DNA from 4 places in the Serratia sp. MMO-28 genome. Region 2 is predicted to be linked to each of the others. Evidence: predicted binding sites of a transcription regulator. Region 2 holds the regulator's gene; each other region holds the start of a gene.
The links. The regulator CRP, encoded in region 2, controls carbon source genes, mostly activating them, when cyclic AMP is high. The targets are predictions, from matches to a motif close to ATGTGANNNNNNTCACAT.
Positions count from the first base shown of each region.

Region 1: WG891_RS23850 (CidA/LrgA family protein) is a predicted target of CRP. The motif match lies at 5,216-5,233, and genes of this name have one in related genera.
Region 3: WG891_RS23960 (beta-galactosidase) is a predicted target of CRP. The motif match lies at 5,170-5,187, and genes of this name have one in related genera.
Region 4: mlc (sugar metabolism global transcriptional regulator Mlc) is a predicted target of CRP. The motif match lies at 3,381-3,398, and genes of this name have one in related genera.

Region 1 covers NZ_JBBCVB010000038.1:11,069-18,448, reverse strand. The annotation lists gene WG891_RS23875 (cysteine hydrolase family protein) at 1-149, opposite strand, end outside; gene sanA (outer membrane permeability protein SanA) at 175-921, opposite strand; gene WG891_RS23865 (NAD-dependent malic enzyme) at 1,100-2,797, opposite strand; gene cdd (cytidine deaminase) at 2,967-3,851, opposite strand; gene WG891_RS23855 (CidB/LrgB family autolysis modulator) at 4,073-4,768, opposite strand; gene WG891_RS23850 (CidA/LrgA family protein) at 4,765-5,172, opposite strand; gene WG891_RS23845 (MFS transporter) at 5,311-6,534, opposite strand; gene WG891_RS23840 (endonuclease domain-containing protein) at 6,765-7,154, shown strand.
Region 2 covers NZ_JBBCVB010000020.1:47,443-54,822, forward strand. The annotation lists gene WG891_RS17715 (LysR substrate-binding domain-containing protein) at 1-823, shown strand, start outside; gene WG891_RS17720 (OsmC family protein) at 826-1,233, opposite strand; gene crp (cAMP-activated global transcriptional regulator CRP) at 1,616-2,248, shown strand; gene WG891_RS17730 (YccS/YhfK family putative transporter) at 2,304-4,379, shown strand; gene argD (bifunctional acetylornithine/succinyldiaminopimelate transaminase) at 4,423-5,640, opposite strand; gene WG891_RS17740 (aminodeoxychorismate synthase component II) at 5,773-6,348, opposite strand; gene WG891_RS17745 (helicase HerA-like C-terminal domain-containing protein) at 6,407-7,380, opposite strand, start outside.
Region 3 covers NZ_JBBCVB010000038.1:29,981-37,360, forward strand. The annotation lists gene folE (GTP cyclohydrolase I FolE) at 22-687, opposite strand; gene WG891_RS23940 (YbfB/YjiJ family MFS transporter) at 935-2,095, opposite strand; gene ptrR (putrescine utilization regulator PtrR) at 2,201-3,094, shown strand; gene WG891_RS23950 (S-(hydroxymethyl)glutathione dehydrogenase/class III alcohol dehydrogenase) at 3,096-4,220, shown strand; gene fghA (S-formylglutathione hydrolase) at 4,237-5,079, shown strand; gene WG891_RS23960 (beta-galactosidase) at 5,289-7,380, shown strand, end outside.
Region 4 covers NZ_JBBCVB010000034.1:17,628-25,007, reverse strand. The annotation lists gene tus (DNA replication terminus site-binding protein) at 1-915, opposite strand, end outside; gene WG891_RS22980 (MFS transporter) at 1,041-2,324, opposite strand; gene WG891_RS22975 (LysR family transcriptional regulator) at 2,451-3,350, shown strand; gene mlc (sugar metabolism global transcriptional regulator Mlc) at 3,490-4,707, shown strand; gene bioD (dethiobiotin synthase) at 4,871-5,551, shown strand; gene clcB (voltage-gated ClC-type chloride channel ClcB) at 5,539-6,819, opposite strand; gene WG891_RS22955 (cytochrome c peroxidase) at 6,929-7,380, opposite strand, start outside.

The DNA.
Region 1 (7,380 bases), on a different contig from region 2:
ACGGGAATATTCGCCTGATTCGCTTTACCGATTGCCGTTTTGATATTTTCCAGCACACTTGTGGTGTTCCACAGCGGAAATTTACCCTGTGGGAAGTAGTCATTCTGCAAATCTATGACGATCAATGCGGGGTTGATATGTACAGCCATGATGGTTGCCCTCTTACGGATTATGTCAGCTCTTTTTCGCCGCCGCGCGCTTTTCTGTCGCCAGCTTGTGTTCCAGCTCCACCAACTGCTCCAGCGACACCGCCGGGTAACCCTGCGCATCTTCCGGCACGTCGTGCATCGAAGAGATGGGCAGCAGCGGGCCAAGGAAGCGCGGCTCGCGTTTGAGAATATACAGATCGGTTAAGGCTCCCAGGCGTGCAAAGATCTCACGGGCGCGCACCGTCATCATGTCTTTCGGCGACGGTACGGCATAGCATTGTGCCTGAATGCCCATGTGCAGCGCGATAAACAGCGCACGTTCGCAGTGGAAACGCTGGGTGATGATGATGAAATCGTTGGTGTCGAACACTTTACGTGTGCGCACGATCGAATCGAGGGTGCGGAACCCGGCATAGTCGAGCACGATATCACTCGGCGCAACGCCAGCGGCGATCAGATCGCGGCGCATGGTCATGGGTTCATTGTAACTTTGCTGGGCGTTGTCACCGCTCAGCAGCAGGTATTTCACCTTGCCGCTGTTATAGGCGTTGATCGCCCCCTGAATACGATAGCGGTAATACTGATTGATCACGCCGGTACGGTAATATTTGGCGGTCCCCAGCACCACACCAACCTGGCGATGCGGTAACTCTTGCAGCTCGTCATAAACGTAGGGCGCGGTTTTCCAGCTTATCCAACGATCGAGCGCGATAGCCGTGACCATCAACAGCGAAATGATGATTAACAGGCTAATTATCAGGCGTTTCCACATAGTGATGCCTTACGCGCTTAATGACTGAAGTAGAATTCAAGGCTACTTTACCTGTCTGGCTGAAGCAAGCGCTCCACCGTTCGCAGCAGGTATTACGCTGTATTTTTCAGCGTTTGCTTCAGATGAGGTCATAGGCGGGAGAATAGGGGGGCATAATGTTGCCCCCAATCTTTAACGCTTAGAACGATGTGCGTTTGTAGCTGCGGTACTGCGGGCGCCAGAAGTTGTGCTCAATGGCTTTTGACAGCGCCTCTTCCGAAGTCACTACCGCCACCCCTTGCAACTGCGCGGCTTTACCCACTTCCATGGCGATGCACTTGGATACACCCTGAATATCATCGATATTGGGCAGCAGCGCGCCGTGGCCATCGGTAGCCAGCGGCGAGCAGTCGGCCAGCGCACGGCTGGCGGCCATCAGCATTGCGTCGGTCACGCGCGTTGCGCCAGCGGCCAGAACGCCCAGGCCAATGCCAGGGAAAATGTAGGAGTTGTTGCACTGGGCAATCGGGAATACCTGCTCTTTGTAGATAACCGGCGTGAACGGGCTGCCGGTGGCCACTAGCGCAGCACCTTCGGTCCAATTGATGATGTCTTCCGGCCGTGCTTCCACGCGGGAGGTGGGGTTGGACAGCGGCATGACGATCGGGCGCGGGCAGTGCTTATGCATTTCACGGATCAGTTCTTCGGTGAACAGCCCCGGCTGGCCGGAAACGCCGATCAGGATGGTCGGTTTGGCGTTGCGTACCACTTCCAGCAGGGAGATGGCATCGCTTTCCACTTGCCAAGCGGCCAGGTTTTCGCTTTTTTGCACCAGCTTGCTCTGGAAGTCGAGCAGGTTTGGCAGCTTATCGGTGAGCAGGCCGAAACGATCGACCATAAATACCCGCGCCCGCGCTTCTTCTTCGCTCAAGCCTTCAGACTTCATCTGGGCGATGATCTGTTCGGCAATACCGCAACCGGCGGAGCCAGCGCCGAGGAAGGCCACGGTTTGATCGCGCAGTTGGCTGCCGGCGGCGCGGCTGGCGGCAATCAGGCTGCCGAGCGTGACGGCGGCGGTGCCCTGAATGTCGTCGTTGAAGCAGCAGATCTCATCACGATAGCGGTTGAGCAGCGGAGTGGCGTTGTTCTGGGCGAAATCCTCGAACTGCAGCAAGACGTTTGGCCAGCGGCGTTTAACCGCCTGAATGAACTCTTCGACAAACGCATGGTATTCGTCGCCGGAAATGCGCGGGTGACGCCAGCCCATATACAGCGGATCGTTCAGACGCTGCGGATTATTGGTGCCGACATCCAGCACCACCGGCAGCGTGTACGCCGGGCTGATGCCCCCGCAGGCGGTGTAAAGCGAGAGTTTACCGATCGGAATACCCATACCGCCGATCCCCTGATCGCCCAGGCCAAGGATACGCTCGCCGTCGGTCACCACAATCACTTTCACGTTCTGTTTGGTGGCGTTTTGCAGCATATCATCAATGCGATCGCGGTTCGGGTAGGAGATAAACAGGCCACGGGCACGGCGATAGATATCCGAGAAGTGCTCACAGGCTGCGCCCACCGTTGGCGTGTAGATGATCGGCATCATTTCACTCAGGTGCGCTTCCAACAGGCGATAGAACAGGGTTTCGTTGGTGTCCTGAATATTGCGCAGGTAGATGTGTTTGTCGTTATCGTTCTGAAAATCCTGGTACTGACGATAAGCGCGTTCAACCTGTTCTTCAATGGTTTCCACCGCTTCTGGCAGCAGACCGTGCAGGTTAAAGTGGCTGCGTTCCTCTTCGGTAAAGGCGCTGCCTTTATTGAGTAACGGGAATTCCAACAGGATAGGGCCAGCGTAAGGGATGTAGAGAGGGCGTTTGCTTTCGTATTCAAGTTCCATCAGTTTTGCTCTTAAACGTATCAGATAGCCGTAATAGCCGTAGATCCTAAAAGATCGGCAGAATATGTACAGCAATTGTTATGAGTTTATGACGTAAATTGATGCAATTATCGGCGGTTAAACGGTTTTTAACGAAAGGAGGGCGGAACTCATCGGCTCCGCCAAGGGTTCAGAAAGTAACCCGACTGACATTCTGGCAGCCTAGCGCGGCCAACGTGGCCTGAGTGGCATCCCACTGCGTCAAAATAGCGCTCTGCGCTTCTGCCAACAGCGCGCGGCGGATTTTCTGGCAGTCGCCACCGGAAAGATTCATCAACACCAGCGCGGCCTGCAGCGGTGGCAGGCTGGGGTTGAAGGCAGCGTTTTCCGCATAACGGCCCGCATATACGGTACCATCTTCGGCTTCCAGCGCCACGCCGCTGTGGGCGTTGCTGTAAGGCGCATGGCTGCGGTTGGCCGCCGCCAGCGCGGCTTTTGCCAGTTCATCATCCAGCGTCAGTTGGAAGCCATGATCGATCGGGCTCATCAAGCGTTCATTGATCTCAAGGTCCTGCGGGCCAAAGGCATACGGCAGGTAATCCCCCAGAGTGGCCACTGCGCGCCCAGGCTGCTGGATTTGCAGATCGGTGCCGCTGTTGAGCTCATTCATAAATTGGCGGCAATGGCCGCAAGGGGTGTAGTTAACGGTAATGGAAACCAGCCCGGTTTCACCCCGCAGCCAGGCGTGAGTGATCACCGACTGTTCTGCATGCACGGTTTGCTGCAGCGGCGCACCGCCGAACTCCATATTGGCACCCAAATACAGGTTGCCACTGACGCCGCGTGCCACAGCCCCTACGTGAAAATGAGAGATGGTGGCTAACGAGTAGGTGGCAGCCAATGGCAGCAGAGCAAATGCCAGAGCATCATCATCCAGCCCGCAGTGTTGCTTGATCGCCGCTACCTGATCGGCCTGGAACATAGCAGGGAAATCAGGCGTATCAAGGTAAGGCCGCAGGGCGGATTGCAGTGCTGCGGGCAGTTCGCTGTAAACAGTATGAAAACGCGGGTGCATAGAAAGTCTCTCTACAGGTTAACGGGATAGACCCATCATTCATCAAGATGCAGGGCGGCTGTTTAATTTGTCGTTCAGTGATGGCCTATCTGCATATCGAATGCTGCTGGGTAAAATAGTCTAGGTAACCTTCTCACAATAAAGTGTGATTAATGTCTTTTTATTGATGAAATAAGTGCAATTAAAACGAGGTTTACGAGACTCATCGCAAGTTTTTACGATTACCCGAACAAATGCAGCAATATTGGGAACAGGAACGGTGCAATCAGAGACGTGATGATGCCGCAGATCACCAGTGCCAATGAGCTGAACGCGCCTTCCTGATAATCTATTTCTGCGCTGCGCGCGGTGCCCAGCGCGTGTGAGGCGGTGCCCATGGCTAAACCGCGTGAGGATTTGGTGGTGATTTTCAGCAGATTAAGCAATGAATGGCCGAAAACCGCCCCCAAAATACCCACGATAATCACGCAGACCGCGCTGATGGCGGGAATGCCGCCAAGCGATTCTGCGACAGCCATGGCGATCGGCGTCGTCACTGATTTGGGCATGATAGAGGCCGCGATATCCGGCTTGGCCCCCATTAATAACGCAATAGCGCCGCCGCTGATCATTGCGGTCATACTGCCAATAAAGCACACGATAATGATGGACTTCCAACGGGCGCGGATCTGATGGAGTTGCTCGTAAAGCGGAAAAGCGAGCGCTACCACCGCCGGTTGCAGAAGATCATTGAGGACTTTACTGCCCTGAAAATAGCGTTCGTAGGGCATCTTCGTCAGCAACAGCAGAGGAATGATCACTGCCATGGAAACCAGCAGTGGGTTCAGCAGCGGCATCTTAAGCCATTGTGACAACTTGCGGGCGCCGAAGAACACCAGCAGCGTCAGCGGTAAAGACCACCAGATATCATGGCTCATTTCTTGTTCTCCGCGTTCTTGCCGTTGCCGAGAGCAGGGCGTTCGCGGTGGAAAAAGTGAGAGGTATAACCGACCACCACAAACACCAGCAAGGTGCTGAGCAGGCATGACACCACTAACGGGCCGAGATCGTCGATAATCTGGTCGTAATACTGCATCACGCCGATGCCGATCGGCACGAACAGCAACACCATGTAGCGGGTAAGCAGTTGGCAGCCGGGCTTGACCCATTTAGCGGGCAAGATTTGTGAAGAGAGCAGGGCAAACAGGATCAGCATACCAATGATGCTGCCGGGGATGGCAATGGGTAATAGCGCCGCAACGGCGTTTCCGGCAAATAGGCTGAGATAAATCAGCACGATGGCCCTGGCATATTTCCAGCACTGTATGAATACGTTACCCATAACCCCTTCCCATTTAATCTGACGCATTCATCATACAATTAAATTGTGAGCTAAACCACAAAATGCATCATGAGGGCGCGTTATGAAGAATGTGTCACTTCGGCAGGATCCCGGCCCGTTTAAGTGTAGCCGCTGTGCTTATTCCAGGTTATTGAGAGGGATAAGTGTTCGCTGTTGTTCCGCTAACCGGTGGCCCAAAAAGAAGAACAGCAGACTGAACAGCGCCGCCGCAATTAACACCAGGAACATCACCGGCGGTGGCGTATAGCTTAGCAGGAAGCCACACATTATCGGGTTGATCGCACCGCCCAGATTGCTGAGGCTTTGTACTCCGTAATAGCTGCCTTTCAGGTGTGCAGGGGCGATGAAGTCGATAAATAGATATTCAACCGGGATAACGATGATCTCCCCAAGGGTGAAGATCGCCATCGCCACCGCCCATAACCACAACGATTGCCCGGCCAGCAAAAAGCCGATCAGCCCCAGAACAAAGAACAGGGTCCCCAGTGCCAGCCAGCGCAGCATGTTGTCCTGGCGCATGCCCTTACTGAACAGATATTGCAGTGCGATCACGATGCAGGCATTGACGATCATCACTACGCCGATGACTTGATAGGCGAATTCGGCGTTGGCGGTGGTGATCAGGTACTGAGATAAATAGCCAGTGAACTGGCCGAAAACAACGGCACCCAGCGCACTGCCGATGGTGAAATAGATCAGCCGCCGATCGCTGCGCAGAATGCTTAGCGTCTGGCGGAAATTCGGCACGGCAACCGGCGCGGCATGGGGCTCTGCCAGTGGTGGGGGAGGCTGGTGGCGCATCCGCAAACTCAGTGCCACGACGGTGAATAGCGCCAGCGCACCGGAGAGGTAGAACGGCAGTAGCGGGCTGTAACCGGCAACCATAACACCCAGTGATGAGCCGACGGCCCAACCTACGTTAACCAGCGTGTAATTCATCGAGAAGGCTTTGATGCGCTTAGTGACTGGCAGCCAGTGAGCAAAGCAGGCTTTGATAGCGATGCCAAGTACCGCATAGGCCGTATGCAGAATGGCTAATACGGCGATGATACCACCGGAGCCTGGAACCCAGGGAATGGCGAAGAAGCTCAGGGAAAACAGCAGGATGGCCAGCAGAATAAGGTGGTTTTTATTAAAACGATCGACCAGATAGCCGCCATAAAAACTGCTGACGATGCCGATCGTCAGGCTGATACCGAGGATAACCCCTACGCTCTTCGGCAGCAGGTGGAAGTGCTCGGTAAGGTAGATAGTGATAAAGGGCAGCGTGACACCGCGACCAATAGTCAATATCAACGAGCTTGCCAGCAACGTGTTGATCAGCGGGGGGAATCCCTTCATAACCTACCCTGTTAATGCATACAGTCTTGATACATTAACTGATTTTGCCGCCCTGAGAAGAGGAGAACTGAAAAATTGTTTAAAAAAAAGGGCGATATTCGTCGCCCGTCATAATGCGCCCCGGCAAGTCATGATGGGTTGACGACTTTTTTGGAATCGGGAGCGCAATGTGTGCTTGAACAGGGGGCAAAAGCGAAAGGGAGGCGATAGGCTGTGTTGCGGAGGTGGTCATGAAGGCAGTCACCGTTTTAAGCACCGCTCGTCGTTTAAGATCCTGTATGACAGAGGCAGAAAAAGCGCTGTGGCTGCAGCTGCGCGATCGTCGGTTCACGGGGTTTAAATTTCGCCGACAATGCCCTATCGGGCCTTATTTTGCAGATTTTCTCTGTTGGCAAGCCCGGTTGATTATTGAGCTGGATGGAGGGCAGCATATGGAGCAGGTTGTCTACGATCGGCAGCGGACCCGTTTCCTTGAGCAACAGGGATTTACGGTGATTCGGTTTTGGAACGATGAAATTTTCCAAAATTGGGAGGGGGTTGCGCAGATTATTTTGCAGCATTTGCAGAGCCACCCCTCACCCCAACCCTCTCCCCGAGGGAGAGGGGGAAAAGGACGTTAGGTAGGGCGTTTGGGGCTGCATATCACAGCCGCCAAGTGTGGGGATGTATTGCAGAGATTGACACTGAACAGTCTTCTCTCCCCGAGGGAGGGTGAAAGGACGTTAAGTAGGGCGTTTGGGGTTGCATGATCACAGCCGCCAAGTGTGGGTGTGATTGCAGAGATTGACACTGAACAGTCTCCTCTCCCCGAGAGAGGGTGAAAGGACGTTAGGTGGGGCGTTTGGG
Region 2 (7,380 bases):
AGATCAGTCTCAACCGGCGATCAGCCGCTCGATCCAGGAACTGGAACAAACGCTGAAAACCCAGCTGATTGTGCGCGGCAGTAAAGGGATGACGCTGACGCCAAACGGCCACATTTTTGCTCTGCGGGTGCAATTAGTGATTGAGGAATTACAGCGCGCCACTGAGGAGATCCAACAGTTGGACCAGCGTTCGCAAGGCAGCCTGGCGATAGGCTGCTCTTCGCTGCTGGCCGTGACGCTGTTGCCGAAACTGGTCGAACTCTTCAAGGCCTCTACCCCGCAGGCCAATCTGTTGATCCGCGAAGCGCAGCTTTCAACGTTATTGCCCGCCTTGCAGGCTGGCAAGTTGGATTTTGCCGTCGGCACGAGCAGCCCTGAATTACCGCTGCAAGATTTAGTGCTCGAACCGCTGTTCAGCGCCCCATTTTGCGTTATTGCGCGCCGTGGGCACCCTTTGGCACAGGCAACCACGCTGCACGAACTGCACGAGGCCAAATGGCTGCTGCCGGAAACCGATATGGGTTATTACCAGCAACTGCAAACGCTGCTTGGCAACTTCTATCAACAGTTGTCCCAACGCCCCATTCGCTCAGATTCAGCGGTATGCGGCTTGAATATGGTGCTGAAGGCAGATTATTTGACGATCGTCGCGCGGGCCATGAACACGCCGTTCTATTTACATCAAGAACTGGTGGCTTTGCCTATCGACGATCTGCCGCAGGCACAGTACTGCGTCCTGTATTCACAAAAATCACCGCTGACCGTCACGGCGCGGCGATTTCTGGATTTACTACGCAGCCATTGCCAGCACTACCCTTGGTAGCCTCAGGCAACGTCACGAATTTCAAAGCTGTGGGTAACGCTGGCCGCTTTGCTCAGCATCAGCGAAACCGAGCAATATTTCTCGGCCGACAGGTTAACCGCACGCTCAACAATCTTATCGGTCAGCCCTTTACCAGTGACGATAAAATGCAGGTTGATATGGGTAAACAGACGCGGTGCTTCTTCACGGCGCTCCGAGGTCAGTTTCACCTCGCAGTCACGGACATCGTTACGGCCTTTCTGCAAAATAGACACGACGTCAATAGCACTGCAACCGCCCACTGACATCAAGACCATTTCCATTGGACTTGGCGCTTTATCGCCCGCGTTACCATCCATCAACACCTGATGGCCGGACGCAGACTCACCCAAGAATGTCAGCCCTTCCACCCACTTAACTCTTGCCTGCATTTTGTACACTCCGGTTAATTTCTCAAAATCAGGGTACGCTTTCGCATAGAAACTGGCAACGGAACCTGATGCTAATCATGCTGAAGCGAGACAACACAAGACACTCGCCTCACTCTGTGCTACAAACAGAGCCGCAATAACTCTTTCCAGGTCATCGATTTCAGGGAAATGCCCGAGGAAAGGGCCCTATATTGGCATGTTAACAGAATGTAACTTGCAGCACTTCACGCAAGTTAATATGCTAGAGTACAAGCGTATTTCTATAACATGCCTCAAAACCTGTTGATAGCCACCCCACATTACACCAGGCTATAAGCACGTTTTACAGGGAACTCTGACCCCTGTGATACAAGGCAGCGATAACAACAGAGGATAACAGCGAATGGTTCTCGGCAAACCGCAAACAGACCCTACTCTCGAATGGTTCCTGTCTCATTGCCATATCCACAAATATCCATCAAAGAGTACGCTGATTCACCAAGGTGAAAAGGCCGAAACGCTTTACTACATTGTGAAAGGCTCCGTTGCGGTGCTGATCAAGGATGAAGAAGGCAAAGAGATGATCCTGTCCTACCTGAATCAGGGGGATTTCATCGGTGAACTTGGATTATTTGAAGAAGGCCAGGAACGCAGTGCCTGGGTTAGAGCGAAAACAGCCTGTGAAGTGGCTGAAATTTCCTATAAGAAATTCCGCCAGTTGATTCAGGTTAACCCGGATATCCTGATGCGCCTGTCTGCGCAGATGGCAAACCGCCTGCAAGTCACCTCAGAGAAAGTGGGTAACCTCGCCTTCCTTGACGTTACCGGCCGCATCGCGCAAACCTTGCTGAATCTGGCAAAACAGCCCGATGCCATGACTCACCCGGACGGCATGCAAATCAAGATTACCCGCCAGGAAATTGGTCAAATCGTCGGTTGCTCACGTGAAACCGTCGGTCGTATTTTGAAAATGCTCGAAGATCAAAACCTGATTTCTGCCCACGGCAAAACCATTGTCGTTTACGGCACGCGTTAATCATTGAAGAAGCGGCGTAGCAATACGCCGCTTTTTTAGCTTCCCCCGATTACTCATGTGGCGGCGCCTGATCTACCACCCAGAAGTCAACTACGCACTGCGGCAAACGCTGGTGCTGTGTCTGCCGGTGGTTTTCTTCCTGCTGCTGGGCAACCTGCAACTCGGCCTGCTGTTCTCTCTGGTGCCTGCCTGCTGCAACATTGCCGGATTAGACACACCCCACAAACGCTTTTTTAAACGCCTGATCGTCGGCGGCTCTCTGTTTGCCCTCAGCAGCTTGCTGCTGCAACAGGCGCTGTTGTGGCATATTCCGTTGCCCCTGCTGATGCTGGCGATGGCGCTGTTGCTGGGCGTCAGCGGTGAAATCAGCCCGCTGCATGCGCGCCTGCTGCCCGCCGCGCTGGTCGCGGCCATCTTCTCTCTCAGCATGGCAGGCCACGTACCGATCTGGCATACCCCGCTGCTGTATCTGGTTGGCACCCTCTGGTACGGGCTGTTCACCTGGTTCTGGTTCAAACTGTGGAAAGAGCAGCCAATGCGCGAGTCCCTGAGCCAGCTCTATATCCAGTTGGCGGACTATTTCGAAGCTAAATACTCGCTGCTGACCCAGCATATCGATCCCGAAACCGCACTGCCACCGCTGCTGCAACGCCAGCAGAAGGTGATGGACATGATCAGCCTGCTGTATCAGCAAGTTAACTTCCTGCCTCATGCCAATAGCCAGGAACAAAAACGCCTGCAGCGCACTTTCCAGGTGGCACTCGATCTGCAGGAACACATTACCGTCAGCCTGCATCAACCGGAAGAGGTGCAAAAGCTGGTCGAGCAGAGCCAGGCCGAAGCGATTATCCGCCGCAACGCGCAGGTGATTGCCGGGCGTTTACGCGTCGTGGCCAACGATATTCTCTATCACCGGCGCTCAACGCGTTTCAGCATGAAGAGTGAGCTGGCGGCACTGGAAAAAGTGGCCACACAGCATGCCGATAACCCGGTAGGCCAGTTCTGCTTTTACCATTTCAGCCGCATCGCCCGCCTGTTACGCACCCAACGCCCGCTGTATCGGCGCGATCTGATGGCAAACCAATCGCGGTTACCCTTCTGGCCTGCGGTGGTGAGCTACCTGTCATGGAAATCCAACGCCTTGCGCAATGCCGCCCGGCTGGGGACCATACTGGCGGTGGGCAGCAGCCTGGGGATGATTTTCAATCTGCCAAAACCCTATTGGATCCTGCTGACCATCATGCTGGTCAGCCAAAACGGCTACAACGCCACGCGCGTCAGGATCCAGCACCGTGCGCTCGGCACGCTGGCCGGGTTGGTGATTGCCGCAGGACTCTTGCAGTTGCAACTGCCAGAAAACGTGACGCTGAGCATCATGCTGGCGATCACCCTGGCGGCCTATCTGATATTACGCAAAAACTACGGGCTGGCGGTGATGGGGTTTACCGTCACTGCGGTATATACCCTGCAGTTGCTGGCGCTGAATGGCACCCATTTTTTGGTGCCACGCCTGATCGATACGCTGATCGGCTGCGTGCTGGTATTTGGCGGGACCATCTGGCTTTGGCCACAGTGGCAAAGCGGCCTGCTGCGTAAGAACGCGCATCAGGCGCTGGAGCGCGATCAAACGGCATTGCGCCTACTGTTACAAGAACAGGAAGCGGACCCGGCTACGCTGGCCTACGCGCGAATGCAGGTCAATCAGGCACACAATGCGCTGTTCACCTCGCTCAACCAGGCGATGCAGGAGCCGGGGTTTGAATCGGATTATCTGGCAGATATGCGGCTCTGGGTCACCCACAGCCAGTTTATTGTCGAGCACCTGAATGCGCTGACCATTCTGGCGCGCGAACACGACATTTTGACGCCAGCGCTGGCGCAAGAGTATCTGCAAAGCTGCGAAATGGCCCTGCAAAGCTGCCAGCAGCGGCTGGAATATGACGGCCCAAGCAGCAGCCAGAGCCCCATGCATCTCCCCGAGCTGCACCCAGATATGCCAATAACCGAAATGGAACGCCACCTGCGGCGTATCCTTTCGCACCTGAGCGTGATGCATACCATTTCGTCGCTGGCCTGGCGCCAACGCCCGCATCATGGCATCTGGCTGAAACGGAAACTGCGGGAAAACTGAGATTGGCAGGGGCTAAAGCTGGCGCATAGCCCCTGCGGATCGCTTATGCGTTAATCACATCCTGTACGGCCAGCTCGAACAACGCCATGCCTTCGTCGATATCTTTCAGTTCTACCACCAGCGAAGGTGCAAAGCGAATCACGTTTGGCCCGGCGTTGAGGATCATCAACCCCCGAGCGGCTGCCGCGGTCAGGAAGTCCCGCGCTTTGCCGTGATACTCCGGCGTCAATTCCGCGCCGATCAGCAATCCCATGCCGCGAATGTCGCTGAAAATTGCATACTTCTCGCCGATGTTCTGCAATGCCTGCACATACAGCTTGTGGCGCTGCTCAATGCCGCTCAATACTTCCGGCGTATTGATCACGTCCAGTGCCGCTTCCGCCACCGCACAGGCCAGCGGGTTGCCGCCATAGGTGGTGCCATGGGTGCCCACATGCATCACCGATGCGATCTCCTCTGTCGTCAGCATCGCGCTCACCGGGAAACCGCCGCCCAACGCTTTGGCGGTGGTGAGAATATCCGGCGTAATGCCATAGTGCATATAGGTGAACAGTTTACCGCTCCGGCCCATACCGCTTTGCACTTCGTCAAACACCAGTAATGCCTGATGCTTGTCGCACAACTCCCGCACGCCCTGCAGGAAAGCGGCATCCACCGGAGTAACCCCACCTTCCCCCTGGATCGGCTCCATCACCACGGCACAGGTGTGATCGTCCATCACCGCTTTCACCGCCGCCAGATCGTTGAACGGCACATGCACGATATCGGCCGGCTTTGGCCCGAAACCATCGGAGTATTTTGCCTGGCCACCGACGGAAACCGTGAACAGCGTGCGCCCATGGAACGCGTTGTTAAACGCAATAATCTTGGTTTTGTAGGGGCTATGGCGGCTGATGGCATAATGGCGCGCCAGCTTGAACGCGGCTTCGTTAGCCTCCGCCCCCGAGTTGGCGAAGAACACCCGGTCGGCAAACGTAGCATTGATCAGCTTGGTCGCCAGGCGCAGTGCTGGTTCATTGGTGAAGACGTTACTGGTGTGCCACAGGGTTTCGCCCTGCTGTTTCAACGCGGCGACCAACGCAGGATGGCAGTGCCCAAGCGCGGTGACGGCAATGCCGCCAGAGAAATCGATATACTCGTTTCCTTGCTGATCCCACACGCGGCTGCCCTTGCCCTTTACCGGCACGAACTGAGCCGGTGCATAAACAGGCAGGATAACCTGATCAAAAGTGCTGCGGTCGACTGCGATTTTTTCGGTCATTGTGGGCTCCACCCTGAAATTGACTCAGTGTCATTGTTGCGAATAATTGAAAATATAGTCACAAAATATGCATAAAAAACCAATTAAGGGCAAACCAAAATCGCCGATAGTGGCAAAGAAAATCCTAACCCACTAACTTTTAAGAAAATTATCCAGCAACTGATGACCCTGTTCGCTCAGGATGCTTTCCGGATGGAACTGCACCCCTTCCAGCGCTAGCGTGCGGTGGCGAATGCCCATGATTTCATCCTGCTCACCGTCACGCTCGCTCCAGGCGGTCACCTCAAAGCAGCTTGGCAAGGTTGCGGCATCCAGCACCAACGAGTGGTAGCGAGTGACGGTCAGCGGGTTATTCAGGCCAGCAAATACGCCCTGATGGTGATGGCGAATCGCCGACGTTTTGCCATGCATCACCTCACGGGCACGAACCACATCGGCACCCAATGCCTGGCCAATCGCCTGATGCCCAAGGCAAACCCCGAGGATCGGCAGTTTGCCGGCAAAATGACGGATCGCCGCCAGCGAAATACCCGCCTCGTTCGGCGTGCAGGGGCCAGGGGAGATGACTAAATGCTGCGGCGCCAGCCGTTCGATATCGGCCAGTTGCAGTTCGTCATTGCGCTTCACCAGCACTTCTGCACCCAGTTCGCAGAAGTACTGATAAAGGTTATAGGTAAAGGAGTCGTAGTTATCGATCAGCAGCAGCATGTGATTTCCAACAGCAAAAATGCTGCGCTAGTTTACTGCCAGCGCCAATAATGTCAGCTTACTTTTTGCGGCCACCCATAATCGAACCCAAGACGCCACGCAGGATCTGGCGGCCCAGATCGCGCGCCATGCTTTTGGCGGCAGTCTGGACGATACCATCGCGTTTCCCCCCGCGCGGGCCAGTGGAGCCAAACAGGATATCGTTCAAGCCGTCCATCAACCCGCCACCGCTCTCCTGCCCGGCGGCAGACTGTTGCTCAGGCTGGCCCGGCTGCGGTTTGCCCATGGTGGCAAACCCTCCGGCAGAAAGCTTCTCATAGGCAGATTCACGATCCACCCCATCTTCGTAGCGCCCGTAGAGAGGCGACTTATTGATGGCGCTGTTCAGCCCTTCGGCCCCCAGCATGCCCATTTTTGATTCAGGGGCGATCACCATCGCCCGTTCCACCACGTTTGGCCGCCCTTTCTCATCCAGAAAAGACACCAATGCCTCACCCACACCCAGCTCGGTAATCGCCGTTTCAGCATCAAACGCCGGATTGGCGCGCATAGTTTGTGCGGCTGCCTTCACCGCTTTCTGATCGCGCGGCGTAAAAGCCCGCAGCGCATGCTGAACGCGGTTACCCAACTGCCCCAGCACGCTGTCCGGGATATCCAGCGGATTCTGGGTAACAAAGTAGATCCCGACGCCTTTCGAGCGGATCAGCCGCACCACCTGTTCGATTTTAGTCAGTAGAGCCGGTGGCGCATCGTTAAACAGCAGGTGGGCTTCGTCGAAGAAAAACACCAGCTTTGGCTGTTCGGGGTCGCCCACTTCGGGCAAATGCTCAAACAGTTCGGCCAACAGCCACAGCAGGAATACCGAATAGAGCTTCGGTTGGTTAATCAACTTATCCGCCGCCAACAGGTTGATGATCCCTTGGCCGTTGCCGTCGGTTCTCATCAGGTCGTTGATATCCAGCATCGGCTCGCCAAAAAACTGATTAGCGCCCTGCTCTTCCAGCGTCAGCAAACCACGTTGGATAGCGCCAA
Region 3 (7,380 bases), on a different contig from region 2:
TCGTTACCGAAGCACTCATTCTCACCCCTGATGGTGACGCACCGCACGCAGGAACTCCTGACGGGTGTTCTGGCTGGATTTGAACAGCCCTCCCAGAGAGGTGGTGGTCGTGGCGCTGGTCGCATCGCGGATCCCACGGGCCTTAACACAATAATGGACCGCATCAATGGATACTGCCACGTTATTAGTACCGAGCAAGGTTTGCAGCGCCACCAGAATCTGCTGGGTCAAACGTTCCTGCACCTGCGGGCGCTGGGCGAAGAACTGCACGATACGGTTGATTTTCGACAGGCCTATCACCGCATCTTTCGGGATATATGCCACCGTCGCTTTCCCATCGATGGTCACAAAATGGTGCTCACAGGTGCTGGTCAGGGTGATATCCCGCACCGTGACCATTTCATCCACCTTCATTTTGTTCTCAATGACGGTGATTTTCGGGAAGTTGGCATAATCCAGCCCGGAGAAAATTTCGTCGACATACATTTTCGCAATGCGATGCGGCGTTTCTGCCAGGCTGTCATCAGACAGATCGAGATTCAGCAACTTCATGATTTCCGTCATGTGTTCTTTGATGCGGCTTTTACGCGTTTCTCGGTCTAACATTTCCCCGCACAAGGGGGTCTCCAGGCCGCGCGCTTCGAGCGCTGCGTGCACCAGTGCAGCTTCATTACTTAACGATGTCATGGGTATATTTCTCCGGCAGGCGGCTCCGACAATGCCTGCTAGGCCAATCACTAGCAGATTTGCGGTGTCTCATTCTTTTTAACTACTGAGTTCAGACGCCATATAGCGTGAACCCGGTCAAGATTTTCCCCCACTCTAGATGAGAGCGAAGCGTTTATCCAGTGATTGTGCTTCATCATTGAGTGAAATATCCGCATCCAGCCCCTGGCAGGCGGGCTGCGGCTATCCCGTGTTTTTTGTACGGAATTCAATCAGCGTTATGCTCGTTTTTTGTCGCGGCCCGCGCCGGCGTATTGATCACCAGCAAACCGGCGATCGCCAACGCCACCACCGCGACATACAGTGCGGGCTCCAGCCGTTGGGTCAAGGCGGTTGAAACCGCCGACAAGACGGGGCCAACCAGTTGCCCTAACGCATAACCGGTGGTCAGCAACCCTGCCATGTAGCGCGCATGATGAGGGGCCAACTCCCTGCCGTGCAGAATGGAAAGCTGTACCACACTGAGGAAGCCACCGCCGGTAAATAGTGCGCCCAGCACCAGCCCGCTTACACCCGGCACCAACTCAGCACACAGCACGCCCAGCGCCTGCACCCATAAGGTGATGGCCAAGCGGCTTTGCGTTGTGAGCTTATGGCGCGTCAGAATACCGATGACGATCCCCAGCACCGCCGCACCACCAAAAATCGGCCAGACAAACTGGGCAAACAGGCTGCCGGGGAAACGCGCCGCCGCCATCTGCGAAAGAAAGGTGGCGGGCAGGATATAGCCAAAGCCAGCCAGGCTATAGCTCCATACCAGGCGCTTCAAGGCCGGCGTCAGCACCAGCGGTTCCGGAGCCGTCTCCGGGCGGTGCAGATCTCCAGCCCGCGGCAGATTAATGCTGATAACACCAACCAACACCAAAGCCAGCACGCCATACACCAGCCATGCCTGTGCGGCACTCAGTGCCAGGCTGTTGATTGCCACGGCCAACATACCGCTGATAAAAATCCCGGCACCCGGCCCGGCAAACACGGCGGCGCTTAACGCCGGGCGGCCGAAATGAGCCAAGCGTTCGTTGGTCCACGCCGCCACCAGCACCATCGACCAGCCGCTGGCCCAGCCAATCATCAAGCGCACCGCTCCGTGCCACCACACGCCATCAACCACTGCCGACAACAGAGTGAAGAGCACTACGCCCCAAACGCCGAGCCACAAACGGCACTCGACGTGGCGGCTGGCGCGCATGGCGTCAAAAGCGCCACACAGGTAGCCCAGGTAGTTCAGCGCTGCCACCAGCCCGGCCCCGGTCAGGGTAAACTGCTGCTCAGCTATCATCAGCGGCACCTGTGGCGTAAAGGCAAAACGGCCAATGCCCATCGCGACAATCAACGCAATAAAGCCACTCAGAGCAATTCTTAACGCCATGGGTGATTCCTGAATGTTAGAAGAAAGTTGCGACTATCATGCAGCAGTATTACACTCACAAAAACTGAATAATACTAACCAAGTTCATCACAAAAAGAGAAAGTAATGGATCTGACCCAACTGCGCATGTTTTGCAGCGTGGCCGAAACCGGCTCCGTCGCCCGTGCCGCCGAGCAGTTGCACCGCGTCCCATCGAACCTGACCACGCGTTTGCGCCAGCTTGAGCAGGAGTTGGGGGCCGATCTGTTTATTCGTGAAAAACAGCGGCTGCGGCTTTCGCCAATGGGCCATAATTTTCTCTGTTACGCCCAGCGGATCCTGGCGCTGAGCGAAGAGGCCATGAGCATCACTCACGCCGGGGAACCGGCAGGCAACTTTGCCCTGGGGTCAATGGAAAGCACCGCCGCCACCCGCCTGCCGAGTTTGCTGGCAGCTTATCACCAGCGTTACCCGCTGGCCGCGCTGTCGCTCACTACCGGCACCTCGGGGGAAATTATCGAACGGGTCCGCGCCGGTACGCTGGCAGCAGCGTTGGTAGATGGCCCATTGCAGCACGATGAACTGAACGGCTGTATCGCCTTCCCGGAGCGCATGGTGGTGATTTCCTGTCTGGACCATGCCCCGATCGAAAACGCGCACGATGCCAAAGGGGAAACCCTGTTCGCCTTCCGTGCCAGCTGTTCTTACCGTTTGCGGCTGGAATCCTGGTTCAAACACAGCGGCGCAGTGCCCGGCCAGATTATGGAGATCCAGTCCTATCACGCCATGCTGGCCTGCGTGGCCAGCGGTGCCGGGTTAGCAATGATCCCGCATTCGGTACTTAATTTATTACCGGGCTTTGAACGGGTAAAAGTGCACCCGTTACCGCCAGAGATTGCTGAAACCGCCACCTGTTTATTGTGGCGACGCGATGCGTTCGGGCCCAACGTCCGCGCATTGAAAGAACTGATTATTGAGCAGGCTGACACTGCGGCCACTGAAAACACTGAGGAGAAGTAGAATGGAGATGATCAAAACCCGCGCGGCCGTAGCTTGGGGCCCGAATCAGCCGCTGACGATCGAAGAAGTCGATCTGATGCCACCGCAGAAAGGCGAAGTGCTGGTGCGGATCGTCGCCACCGGCGTTTGCCATACCGATGCCTACACGCTGTCTGGTAAAGATCCTGAAGGGGTATTCCCGGCGATCCTCGGCCACGAAGGCGGTGGCATCGTGGAAGCGATCGGTGAAGGCGTAACCAGCGTCGCCGTGGGCGATCACGTCATCCCGCTCTACACCCCGGAATGCGGCGAGTGCAAATTCTGTAAATCCGGTAAAACCAACCTGTGTCAGGCGATCCGCGCTACCCAGGGCAAGGGGCTGATGCCCGACGGCACCACGCGCTTCTTTAAAGACGGCAAGCCGATTTTCCACTATATGGGTACGTCCACCTTCGCCGAACGCACCGTGGTGCCAGAAATCTCGCTGGCCAAAATCAGCAAAGAAGCGCCGCTGGAAGAGGTCTGCCTGCTGGGCTGCGGCGTCACCACCGGTATGGGTGCAGTATTGAACACCGCCAAAGTGCAAGCGGGCGATACCGTGGCAATCTTTGGCCTGGGCGGCATTGGCCTTTCGGCGATTATCGGCGCTCAGATGGCCGGTGCAAGCCGCATTATCGGCATCGATATCAACACCAGCAAGTTCGAGCTGGCACGTAAGCTGGGTGCCACCGATCTGATCAACCCGAAAGATTACAGCCAGCCGATTCAGGAAGTGATCGTTGAGCTGACCGACGGCGGCGTTGATTTCTCCTTCGAATGCATCGGTAACGTCAACGTGATGCGCTCGGCGCTGGAGTGCTGCCACAAAGGCTGGGGGGAATCGGTGATTATCGGCGTTGCCGGTGCCGGTGAAGAGATTGCTACCCGCCCATTCCAACTGGTAACCGGCCGCGTATGGCGCGGTTCCGCGTTCGGTGGCGTGAAAGGCCGCAGCCAGCTCCCCGGCATTGTGCAGCGCTATATGGACGGCGAATTTGCCCTGAATGACTTTATTACCCACACCATGGGGTTAGAGCAGATCAACGACGCCTTCGATTTGATGCATGAAGGCAAGTCGATCCGTTCGGTGATCCATTTTGACCAATAAGCCAGGAGGCAGAGAGATGAACACGTCATTAGAACTTCTCGAAGAGCACCGCATGTTCGGTGGCTGGCAACAGCGTTACCGCCACGCGGCGCAGAGCCTGAATTGCAACATGACTTTCAGCATCTATCTGCCGCCGCCGCGCGATGACAATCCCCCGCCGGTGCTGTATTGGCTGTCGGGGCTGACCTGCAATGATGAAAACTTCACGCTGAAGGCGGGTGCCCAACGCATCGCTGCCGAACTGGGGCTGGTATTGGTGATGCCCGACACCAGCCCGCGCGGCGACGACGTGCCCAACGACGCGAGTTACGATCTGGGCCAGGGGGCGGGTTTTTATCTCAACGCCACCCAGGCCCCTTGGGATAAGCACTTTCGCATGTACGATTACATCAGCGATGAGCTGCCCGCGCTGATTCAGCAGCATTTCAGCATCAGCGATCGTCAGTCCATCTTTGGTCACTCGATGGGCGGCCACGGCGCGCTGATGATGGCCTTGCGCAATCCGCAGCGCTTCCGTTCCGTATCGGCCTTTGCGCCGATTGTTAACCCTTGTCAGGTGCCGTGGGGGCGTAAAGCCTTTGCCGCCTACCTGGGTGACGACGAGAGCCAGTGGCTGCAATACGACAGTTGCCACCTGCTGGCGAACGGCGCAGAAAAACTGCCTATTCTGGTGGATCAGGGCGATGGCGATCAGTTTCTGGCCGATCAACTGCAACCGGCGAAGCTGGCCGAGCTGGCACGTCAGCTCGACTGGCCGCTAACGCTGCGTACTCAACCGGGTTACGACCACAGCTATTTCACTATTGCTACGTTTGTCGAAGATCACCTGCGCTTCCATGCCGAGCATCTCTTCCGCTGATTTTTTTAGCTGTTTGTGGCTGCACTCGGTAGCCACAAACAGCGATTTCCTTATCGCTTAAGGCCCCGGTTTTACCGGCCTGCCCCCCATTTGTGATCCTCTTCGCTTTAGCGGCGTGAACGCCTTTACAAGCGGATCGTTGCCCTTCATGTTACCGCACATCATTGATATGACATTTCAGCCAAGGTATCCCCATGAATCCTGTTGATATTCCGTCTGCTCCTGCCTCATTAGCCTCAATCCTTGCCCGGCGCGACTGGGAAAACCCAGCCTGTACCCACTATAACCGCCTGCCAGCACACCCGCCGTTTGCCAGCTGGCGTGACGAGCAGCAGGCGCAATTTGACCAGCCTTCAGCACAGCGAACCTTGCTCAACGGTGCCTGGAGGTTCAGCTATTTCACCCAGCCAGAAGCCGTGCCAGAACGCTGGTTACAGCAGGATCTGGACGATGCCGACACGCTTCAGGTGCCGTCTAACTGGCAGATGGCCGGTTACGACGTGCCGATCTACACCAATATCACCTACCCAATCCCGGTCACACCGCCATTCGTGCCGCAACAGAACCCGACCGGCTGCTATTCCCTCTCCTTTGAGGTGGCCGAAAGCTGGCTGCAACAGGGGCAGACGCGGGTTATTTTCGACGGCGTCAATTCAGCGTTCTATCTGTGGTGTAACGGTGTTTGGATTGGCTATTCGCAAGACAGCCGCCTACCCGCCGAGTTTGATTTGAGCAACGCCTTGCGGCCCGGCGAAAACCGGCTGGCGGTGATGGTGCTGCGCTGGAGCGACGGCAGCTATCTGGAAGATCAAGACATGTGGCGCATGAGCGGTATTTTCCGCGATGTTAGCCTGTTGCATAAGCCAAGCAGCCATCTGAGCGATATTCAGTTACGCACCCATCTGGCCCCGGGTTTTTATCACGCTGAGCTAGAGGCGCTGGTACAGGTTCAATCGCCAACGGCGGGCTGCTCCATACGCGTTCAGCTTTGGCAGGGTGAGCAACTCACCGCCACACACCAGCAGCCACTGGGCAGCGAAATTATTGACGAACGCGGCTGCTATGACGATCGCACCACCCTACGCTTAGCAGTGGAACAGCCCGCGCTGTGGAGCGCCGAACAGCCTCATCTGTACCGCGCCGTGGTCTCCTTGCTGGCGGCCGACGGTTCATTGATTGAGGCAGAAGCCTATGACGTGGGTTTCCGCCAGGTAGAAATCAGCGACGGCCTGCTAAAGGTGAATGGCAAACCCGTTCTGATTCGCGGCACCAACCGCCATGAGCATCACCCGGAACAGGGGCAGGTGATGGACGAAGCCACCATGCTACAAGATATCCTGCTGATGAAGCGGCATAACTTCAACGCGGTGCGCTGTTCACATTATCCTAACCATCCGCTTTGGTATCGGTTGTGCGATCGCTACGGCCTGTACGTGGTGGATGAAGCCAATATCGAAACCCATGGTATGCAGCCGATGAACCGCCTGACGGACGATCCGGTATGGTTTCCTGCCCTGAGTGAGCGCGTCACGCGCATGGTGCAGCGCGATCGCAACCATCCCTGCATTATCATTTGGTCGCTGGGCAATGAGTCCGGCCACGGCAGCGCGCACGACGCCCTGTACCGCTGGATCAAAAGCAGCGATCCAACCCGCCCGGTGCAGTACGAAGGTGGCGGTGCAGATACCGCTGCCACCGACATTGTCTGCCCAATGTACGCGCGCGTAGATCAGGACCAGCCCTTCCCGCAGGTGCCGAAGTGGTCGATCAAAAAATGGATCGGCCTGCCGAATGAGCATCGTCCGCTGATCCTATGTGAATATGCTCACGCGATGGGCAACAGCTTCGGTGGTTTTGACCGCTACTGGCAGGCATTCCGTAAGCACCCACGCTTGCAGGGTGGCTTTGTCTGGGATTGGGTGGATCAGGCGCTGACCCGCACCGGTGAAGACGGCGTGCGTTACTGGGCCTACGGCGGTGATTTCGGCGATACCCCTAACGATCGCCAGTTCTGTATGAATGGGCTGGTGTTCCCCGATCGTACCCCCCATCCCGCTCTGTATGAGGCGCAGCGCGCGCAGCAGTTTTTCCAATTTCGGCATCAGCCAGAAGCGCCGCTGACCATTGAGGTCACCAGTGAATACCTGTTCCGCCCTACCGACAATGAACAGTTGTTCTGGCGGCTGGAGCTGGACGGGCAGTGCATCGCCCAAGGCGAGCAGTTACTGGACATCCCACCGCAAGGCACCCAACGCCTAGTGCTGGGTGAGATGCCACAGGTACAAGGCAGCGGTGAGCTAT
Region 4 (7,380 bases), on a different contig from region 2:
CAAATGCAGGCGCTTGACCAATAAGCGCAACGGTTGGGCATCCGGCTTGTACTTATGCTTCACCGTTGCCGCGTCGTAATTGAGCAACTCGCCAATTTTTGGCACCTTTGCCCCAGCCTCCAACTGGCAGAGGGCTATCAGCGGCAGCGGGCAGGGGTGTTGAACCTGTTTTTGCTGCGGCTGATACCAGGCTCGCGCGATCGGCTGTACCTTCACTGGCCGCTTGATCTTTAACTGCGCATTTTGCGGCAGGCGGCTGACATCATCGATCTCGCGGCTGACCAGTTCCGCCCATTGTTCGCGATCAAACGGCGGCACCGCACGCCCGGCTTTCAGGCTTTTTTCCAACTGGGTAAGAATATCGTCGCGCTTGACGTTCTTGATGATGTGCTTGTTGGCCCAGCCGAAGCGCACGGAGTCAGGATTGGTCAGCAAAGTCAGCGAACGATAGGCGCTAAGGGTGATCAAACCATGCAAGCGGGTATGCACAAAATCGAAACGTTGTTCCGGAGCCAAGCCGGACTCGACGGTGATGATCTGTTCCAATTCGGCTTTCAGGCTGTTGATTAGCGTAATTTGCTGCTGCAGAGCCAGATACTCGGCATTGTCCACCGCCAGGCAGAGCACACCGGGCAAGCGCACGGCCGCCTTACTGCTGACGTGCGGCTGGTTATGGTGGATAAACAATCGTTGGTAGTGTTCCAGTGCCAGATCGCGGGCCGCCTGGCCAACATGTTGCTCTACGCTGATTTGTTCCACAGCGGCATGCTCTTTGCCTTTCTCGATCTCCGGCAGGGTAAATACCCGCGCGGCGAGGAGGCGTAGCGGCAGGATCTGCTGGTGGAGTGCCGCTAGCGCCTGTTCCAACTCGGCAAAGCACGCATTCATTCTGCCAATAAGGCTGTATTTATCCATTTTTTCCCCCTTTTTAGTTACAACATACATTAGGGGTAAACACAAAGAAAGGGGCAACTTCAGCCCCTTAGCACTATTAACCACCGAGCTGTTCAGGCCAAACAGGAAAAGTAGGGGAAATCTCCTTAAATACGTGCGGCTTCTGGCAGTTTCTTCAGATAGCGCGCGACCAACAGGGCCAAAAGCAACATCGCGCTGATAAATGTCACCACGCCGCCCCAGCCGAAACGGTGCCAGAACACGCCACCCAGGGTTCCGGCAACGCTGGAGCCGACGTAATAACAGAACAGATACAGCGACGAAGCCTGGCCCTTGGCGCGGCGCGCGCGGCGACCGATCCAACTGCTGGCAACCGAGTGCGCGGCAAAGAACCCTGCGGTAAACAGCATCATACCGATAAAGATCGCCGCGAGCGGAGCCAGAGTGGTGATCAGGATCCCAACCAGCATAATCAGGATTGAAACCAGCAGCACAGGCCCGCGCCCGAAGCGGGTCGTCAGGGATCCCGCTTTGGGCGAGCTGTACGAACCGGTGAGATAAACCACAGACAGCAACCCAACGGCGGCCTGGCTGAGATGGTAGGGATCGGCCAACAGGCGATAGCCAATGTAGTTAAACAGGGTGATAAAACTGCCCATCAGCAGGAAACCTTCGGCAAACAGAAGCGGCAACCCTTTATCGTGCCAGTGCAGCCTAAAGTTGATCAGCAAGGTATGCGGGCGCAGCGAACTGGCCCGAAAATGTGTTGATGCCGGTAAAATGCGCCAGAACATAAAGGCGGCCGCCAGCGCGAACAGCCCAATAACCGCCAAGGCAATGCGCCACGAGAAGAAATCGGTCAGCACCCCGGTAACCAAACGCCCGCTCATGCCGCCAATGGAGTTGCCGCTGATATACAGCCCCATCGAAAAGGCGACAAAGCTGGGGTGAATCTCCTCACTCAGATAGGTCATGCCAACCGCTGCAACGCCGCTCAGTGAAAGCCCAATCAGGGCGCGCATGAGCAGAATGCTGTGCCAACTGGTCATAAAAGCACAAATCAGCGTACAGATCGCCGCCAGCAGTAAGGCCACGACCATCACCGGCTTGCGGCCAACGGCATCGGACAGTGGGCCGGTGAACATCAGGCCGATAGCCAATAATCCGGTAGAGAAGGAGAGCGAAAGGCTGCTTTCGGCGGGAGAGATGCCAAAATCTTGCGAAAGCACCGGCAGAATGGGTTGTACACAATACAGCAGAGCAAAAGTGGCTAAGCCAGCGGAAAACAATGCCAAGGTGACGCGCGTAAATTGCGAGGTACCACGTTCGATAAAGGGCAGTTTGTTCAGCGTTGAGAGCCTGGTTTTGGCTACGGCACTGGCGTCAGCATGTGGAGTCAGCGTTAGCGGTGTGGTGGCCGCAGAACGCACTGGGGTTGTCACAGCATTTCCCTACCGGGTTCGGAAGAATAAAAACACGTCTTGAGTCACAAAATGATAGGGAGAGGGCAGTTTTTTGTCTAATATATTAATCATTACAATTGAGACTTTTAATATATGAATATTGAGCTCAGACACCTGCGTTATTTTGTCGCCGTCGCAGAAGAGCTGCACTTTGGCCGTGCAGCGGAACGCTTACGGATTTCTCAGCCACCGCTGAGCCAGCAGATCCAGGCGCTGGAAGAGATGGTCGGTGCACGTTTGCTGGCGCGCAATAACCGCAACGTCGGGCTGACTCAGGCCGGGGAGATGTTTCTCAAAGAGGCTTATCAGGTACTCGATCAGGTTAACCGTGCGGCAGAGAAGGCCGCTCGCCTTGAGCGCGGTGAGATCGGCGAGTTAACCATCGGTTTTACCTCTTCCGCGCCCTTTATCAGCGTGGTATCACGCAGCCTGCGGGCATTTCGTCAGTTGTCGCCGAACGTGCATATCAAAATGCGCGAGGTTAATACCAAACAGCAACTCGAACCCTTGCTGAACGGTGAACTGGATCTGGGCGTTATGCGCAACACTCGCTTACCGGATGCGCTCCAGCATCAACTGCTGTTGTGCGAACCCTTGTTGGCGGTGGTGCCGAACGGTCATCCACTTACCCAGATGGCCCCTGGTACGCTGCGTTTCGCCGATTTGGCGCAAGAACCGTTCGTGTTCTTTTCCCGTGAGGTGGGCACGGCGCTGTACGATGAAATTCTGGCGCTGTTGGCCAATGCTGGCGTCTCCCCCTACATTACTCAGGAAGTGGGTGAGGCAATGACGATCATTGGCCTGGTGGCCGCCGGGTTAGGGATTTCTATCCTGCCAATGTCATTTGGCCGGGTGAAAATTGACGGCGTCACCTATCTCCCGTTGGCTGAACCGGATGCGATGACGGAAGTCTGGCTGGTCCATCACCGTAACCGCCCGCTGACCGTTGCTGCCCAAACCCTGATGGCGTTAATGCTGAACCTGCACAAATAAAGCGCGCTTTGCGGCTAAATATCGGTGAATTTGTGCTGTTAATCACATAACGAATCAAATAGTTGACGCTGTATTCCAAAAGCCCCACCATAGCCTTTAGTCTTTATTTAGAAGCGCGAAAAATAGTAGGAGCAGGTTTGTGATTGCGGATGGGCAGCCTGGGCATATTGATCAGATCAAGCAAACCAATGCAGGGGCAGTGTACCGGCTGATTGATCAGCTGGGGCCGATTTCGCGCATCGAATTGTCAAAACGTGCACAGCTTGCGCCTGCCAGTATCACCAAGATCGTGCGGGAGTTGCTCGAAGCGCACTTGGTGAAAGAAACCGAATACCAGGAAATCGGTAGCCGTGGCCGCCCGGCGGTTGGTTTGGTGTTGGATACCGAGGCCTGGCATTACCTCTCTGCCCGCATCAGCCGGGGAACCATTACGCTGGCGCTGCGCGATCTCAGCAGCAAAATGGTGGTTGAAGAACTGCTGCCGCTTGATGCGGAACATCCAGACCCTTTACTGCAGCGCATCGTGGGCGAAATCGACCGCTTTTTTATCCGTCATCAAAGCAAGCTGGAGCGCTTAACGGCGATCGCCATCACTTTGCCGGGGATGATCGATACCGCGTCGGGCATTGTCCACCGGATGCCGTTCTATGATGTGCACGAGATGGCGTTGGGGCCGGCATTGGCTTCGCTCACCGGGTTGCCGGTCTATCTGCAACATGATATTTGCGCCTGGACCATGGCCGAGGCTTTATACGGTGCTTCGCGCGGTAATATGAATGTCATCCAGGTAGTGATCGATCATAACGTGGGGGCGGGAGTGATCACCAATGGCCGCGTGCTGCATGCCGGTAGCCGCAGCGTGGTAGAGATTGGCCATACTCAGGTCGATCCTTACGGCAAACGTTGCTATTGCGGCAATCACGGTTGCCTGGAAACGGTCGCCAGCATCGAAAACATGCTGGAAATCGCCCAGCAGCGTTTGGGGGGCTCAATGACTTCCATGCTGCATGGTGCACCCTTAAGCGTCGAATCCCTGTGTGATGCCGCGCTGGCCGGAGATCAGCTAGCTAAAGACATCATTCTTGGCGTCGGGCACAGCGTTGGGCGCATTGTGGCGATCATGGTCAACCTGTTTAATCCGGAAAAGATCCTGGTAGGCTCACCGTTGAACCGTGCCGCCGAAATCCTCCACCCGGCGATTGCTTCCTGCATCCGCCAGCAATCGTTACCTGCTTACAGTGAGCACCTGCAGGTTGAATCCACTCAGTTTTTCAACCAGGGCACTATGCCGGGAGCGGCTTTGGTCAAAGACGCGTTATATAACGGTTCGCTGTTGGTAAAACTGTTACAGGGCTAATGTAAAACGCTTCTATCAGAGTTTCTTAATGTTTACCGCCAAAATATTGAGCTACCTCAAGCCCCTTCAGGTCTGCATCCCCTAGACTTTTCCCTGTCAGGCTACTCGCGCTGCGATTGGCGGCGATCCTTTAGTTAACGGAGCATTTCAGGGCAATCTATTCATGTTAAAGCGTTTATTTGTTACAGGCACGGATACCGACGTAGGTAAAACCGTGGTTTCCCGCGGATTACTGCAGGCATTTGCTGCACAGGGCCGCTCAGCGGCAGGGTATAAGCCCATTGCGGCGCGTTGCCAGGAAACCAGCGAAGGCATTCGAAATAAAGACGCTTTGGTTCTGCAGGCTTCGTCTTCTATGCCTTTGTCTTATGAAGAAATTAACCCGATTACCTGCCTGGATGAGGTCTTTCACGCCCATGCTACACAGGATGTTGACTACGGCGTGATGAGCCGTGGGCTGCGGCATCTAGCCGCCAAGGCTGACACCGTGGTGGTTGAAGGCAGCGGTGGCTGGCGCGTCTTGATGAACGATCTGCGCCCTTATGCTGAATGGGTGGTGCAGGAACAACTGCCGGTGATCCTGGTGGTTGGCATCAAGCTGGGGTGTGTCAGCCATGCGTTGCTGACGGCCCAGTCGATTCTTAACGATGGCTTACCATTGTTGGGATGGGTCGCCAACCGCATTAATCCCGGTTTAGCGCACTATGCTGAAACCATCGACGCGCTGCAGCAACGCATTCCCGCACCGCTGCTGGGTGAGATCCCTTATCTGCCACGCGCCGAACAGCGCGAGTTGGCGCAGTATCTGGATATCACCGGCCTGATGGATCGTTACGCATTGTGATAAACCGACTGCGGGCGTAACCCACGCGCGATGGTCGTGGCGATCACACAAGACAGCAGCATACCGGGGAGTAGGGTATATTCCCCGGTCATTTCAAATACCATCAGCGCCGCCATGATCGGCGCATGAGTGGTTGCAGCCAACAGGGTTGCCATACCGGTCAGCGCCATCAGGATCGGCACTGCGCTTCCCAGTTCCGGCCAGAACGCACACAGTTGCCCCAGCAGCGAACCCAGCGCGGCTCCCACGAATAATGTTGGGGTAAATACGCCTCCAGGCGCACCAGACCCACTGCTGGCCAGCACCGCCAGCAGCTTGCAGATCAGAATCGCGGCCAGCAGTAATAGGCCCGGCGGCGCGTTGAGCAAAGATTGCACCACGCTGTAACCGTTGCCCCAGACTTCAGGAAACAACAAAGAAAGCAGCCCAACGATCAACCCACCCAGCGCCAGTTGGAAGGGGGGAATGAGGTTCAGCGAGCGGAATGCCCGCCCGCTGGCGGCCATCGCCCACAGGAACAGCGGGCCAGAAACACCCGCCAAGACGCCTAACAGCGCCATCAGCAGATATTGCACCGGCGAAGGGGGCAGTAGAGGAACGACAAGATACAACGGCGCTTGGCCACCGTTAAGCAGGTTGGTCATCAACAAGGCGCTGACGGCGGCAATCACCACCGGCCCGAGAGAGGCCAGCATCAGCGTACCAAACAAGATCTCGGCAATGAACAGGCTGCCCGCCAGCGGCGCATGATAGGCGCTGGCCATGCCGGCCGCTGCTGCGCAGGCTACCCACAGTTTCCATTCTCTGGCATGGGTAAAACGTTGGGCAAAAACCGAGCCGACCAGCGTCGCCAACAGGATCATCGCCCCTTCGCGGCCAATTGCGCTACCGCTGGAGACCACCAGTAACGAGGCAAGGCTCTTGATGAGGCTGGCAGAAACATCCAGCCGCCCGTCACCGGTTTCTATTGCTTCCATATAATCGGTGGGGGCCGCAGAGGGCTGATGCCGATAGCGCTGAAAAATCCACAGCAACAATCCGGCCGCCAATCCCCCCAGCGCCGGAGTAAGCGCTCTGCGCCAAGTGGGGAGCGCCGCGGCGGCGGCTACCAGGCTACCGCTGTCGTGCCCCAACAACAGCAACTCCAGCCCGAGCATGCTGCGGTGGAACAACCAGACGGCCAGCGCAGCCGAAATGCCCAAAAAGATGGCAATAGATAAGCGACGCAACAGGGCGCGGTAGTGGTGTAGATGGGCCCATCGTTTCATATTTCGGGAAATTGTGAGAAAAATGAAAGGTTCAGGTGGGCATTGTGCTGGCTTGCCCACCTGAAAACCAGCGAATATTTACGGGATCACTGGCGTAGTGGTGAAAGTATTAATTGGCCGGTGGTGTTGCAGGCTGATATTTACCGCTCATGCTTTCCAACAGAGCCACCAGATCGTTGACGTCGCTCTCCGGCAGGCTAACGCCGACCTGATATTTCAGCATGTCCTTCACCGCCTGATTCAGCGAAGTGACGCTGCCATCATGGAAGTAAGGCGCGGTCTGAGCGATATTACGCAGCGTTGGCGTTTTGAAGCGATTGCGGTCGGCTTCATTTTTAGTGACATTGTAACGCCCAAGGTCGGCATCGGTCGGATTCCCACGGGCGGCAAAGTAATCCGCTTTTACCCCCATGATTTCATAGGACTGGCCGCCAAGGTTAACCCCGGTATGGCAGGTGCCACATTTGTTCTGCTGGAACAATTGGTAGCCGTGCTTTTGTTGGGCGGTCAGGGCGCTTTCATCCCCTTTCAGATAACGATCAAACGGGCTGTTTGGCGTGA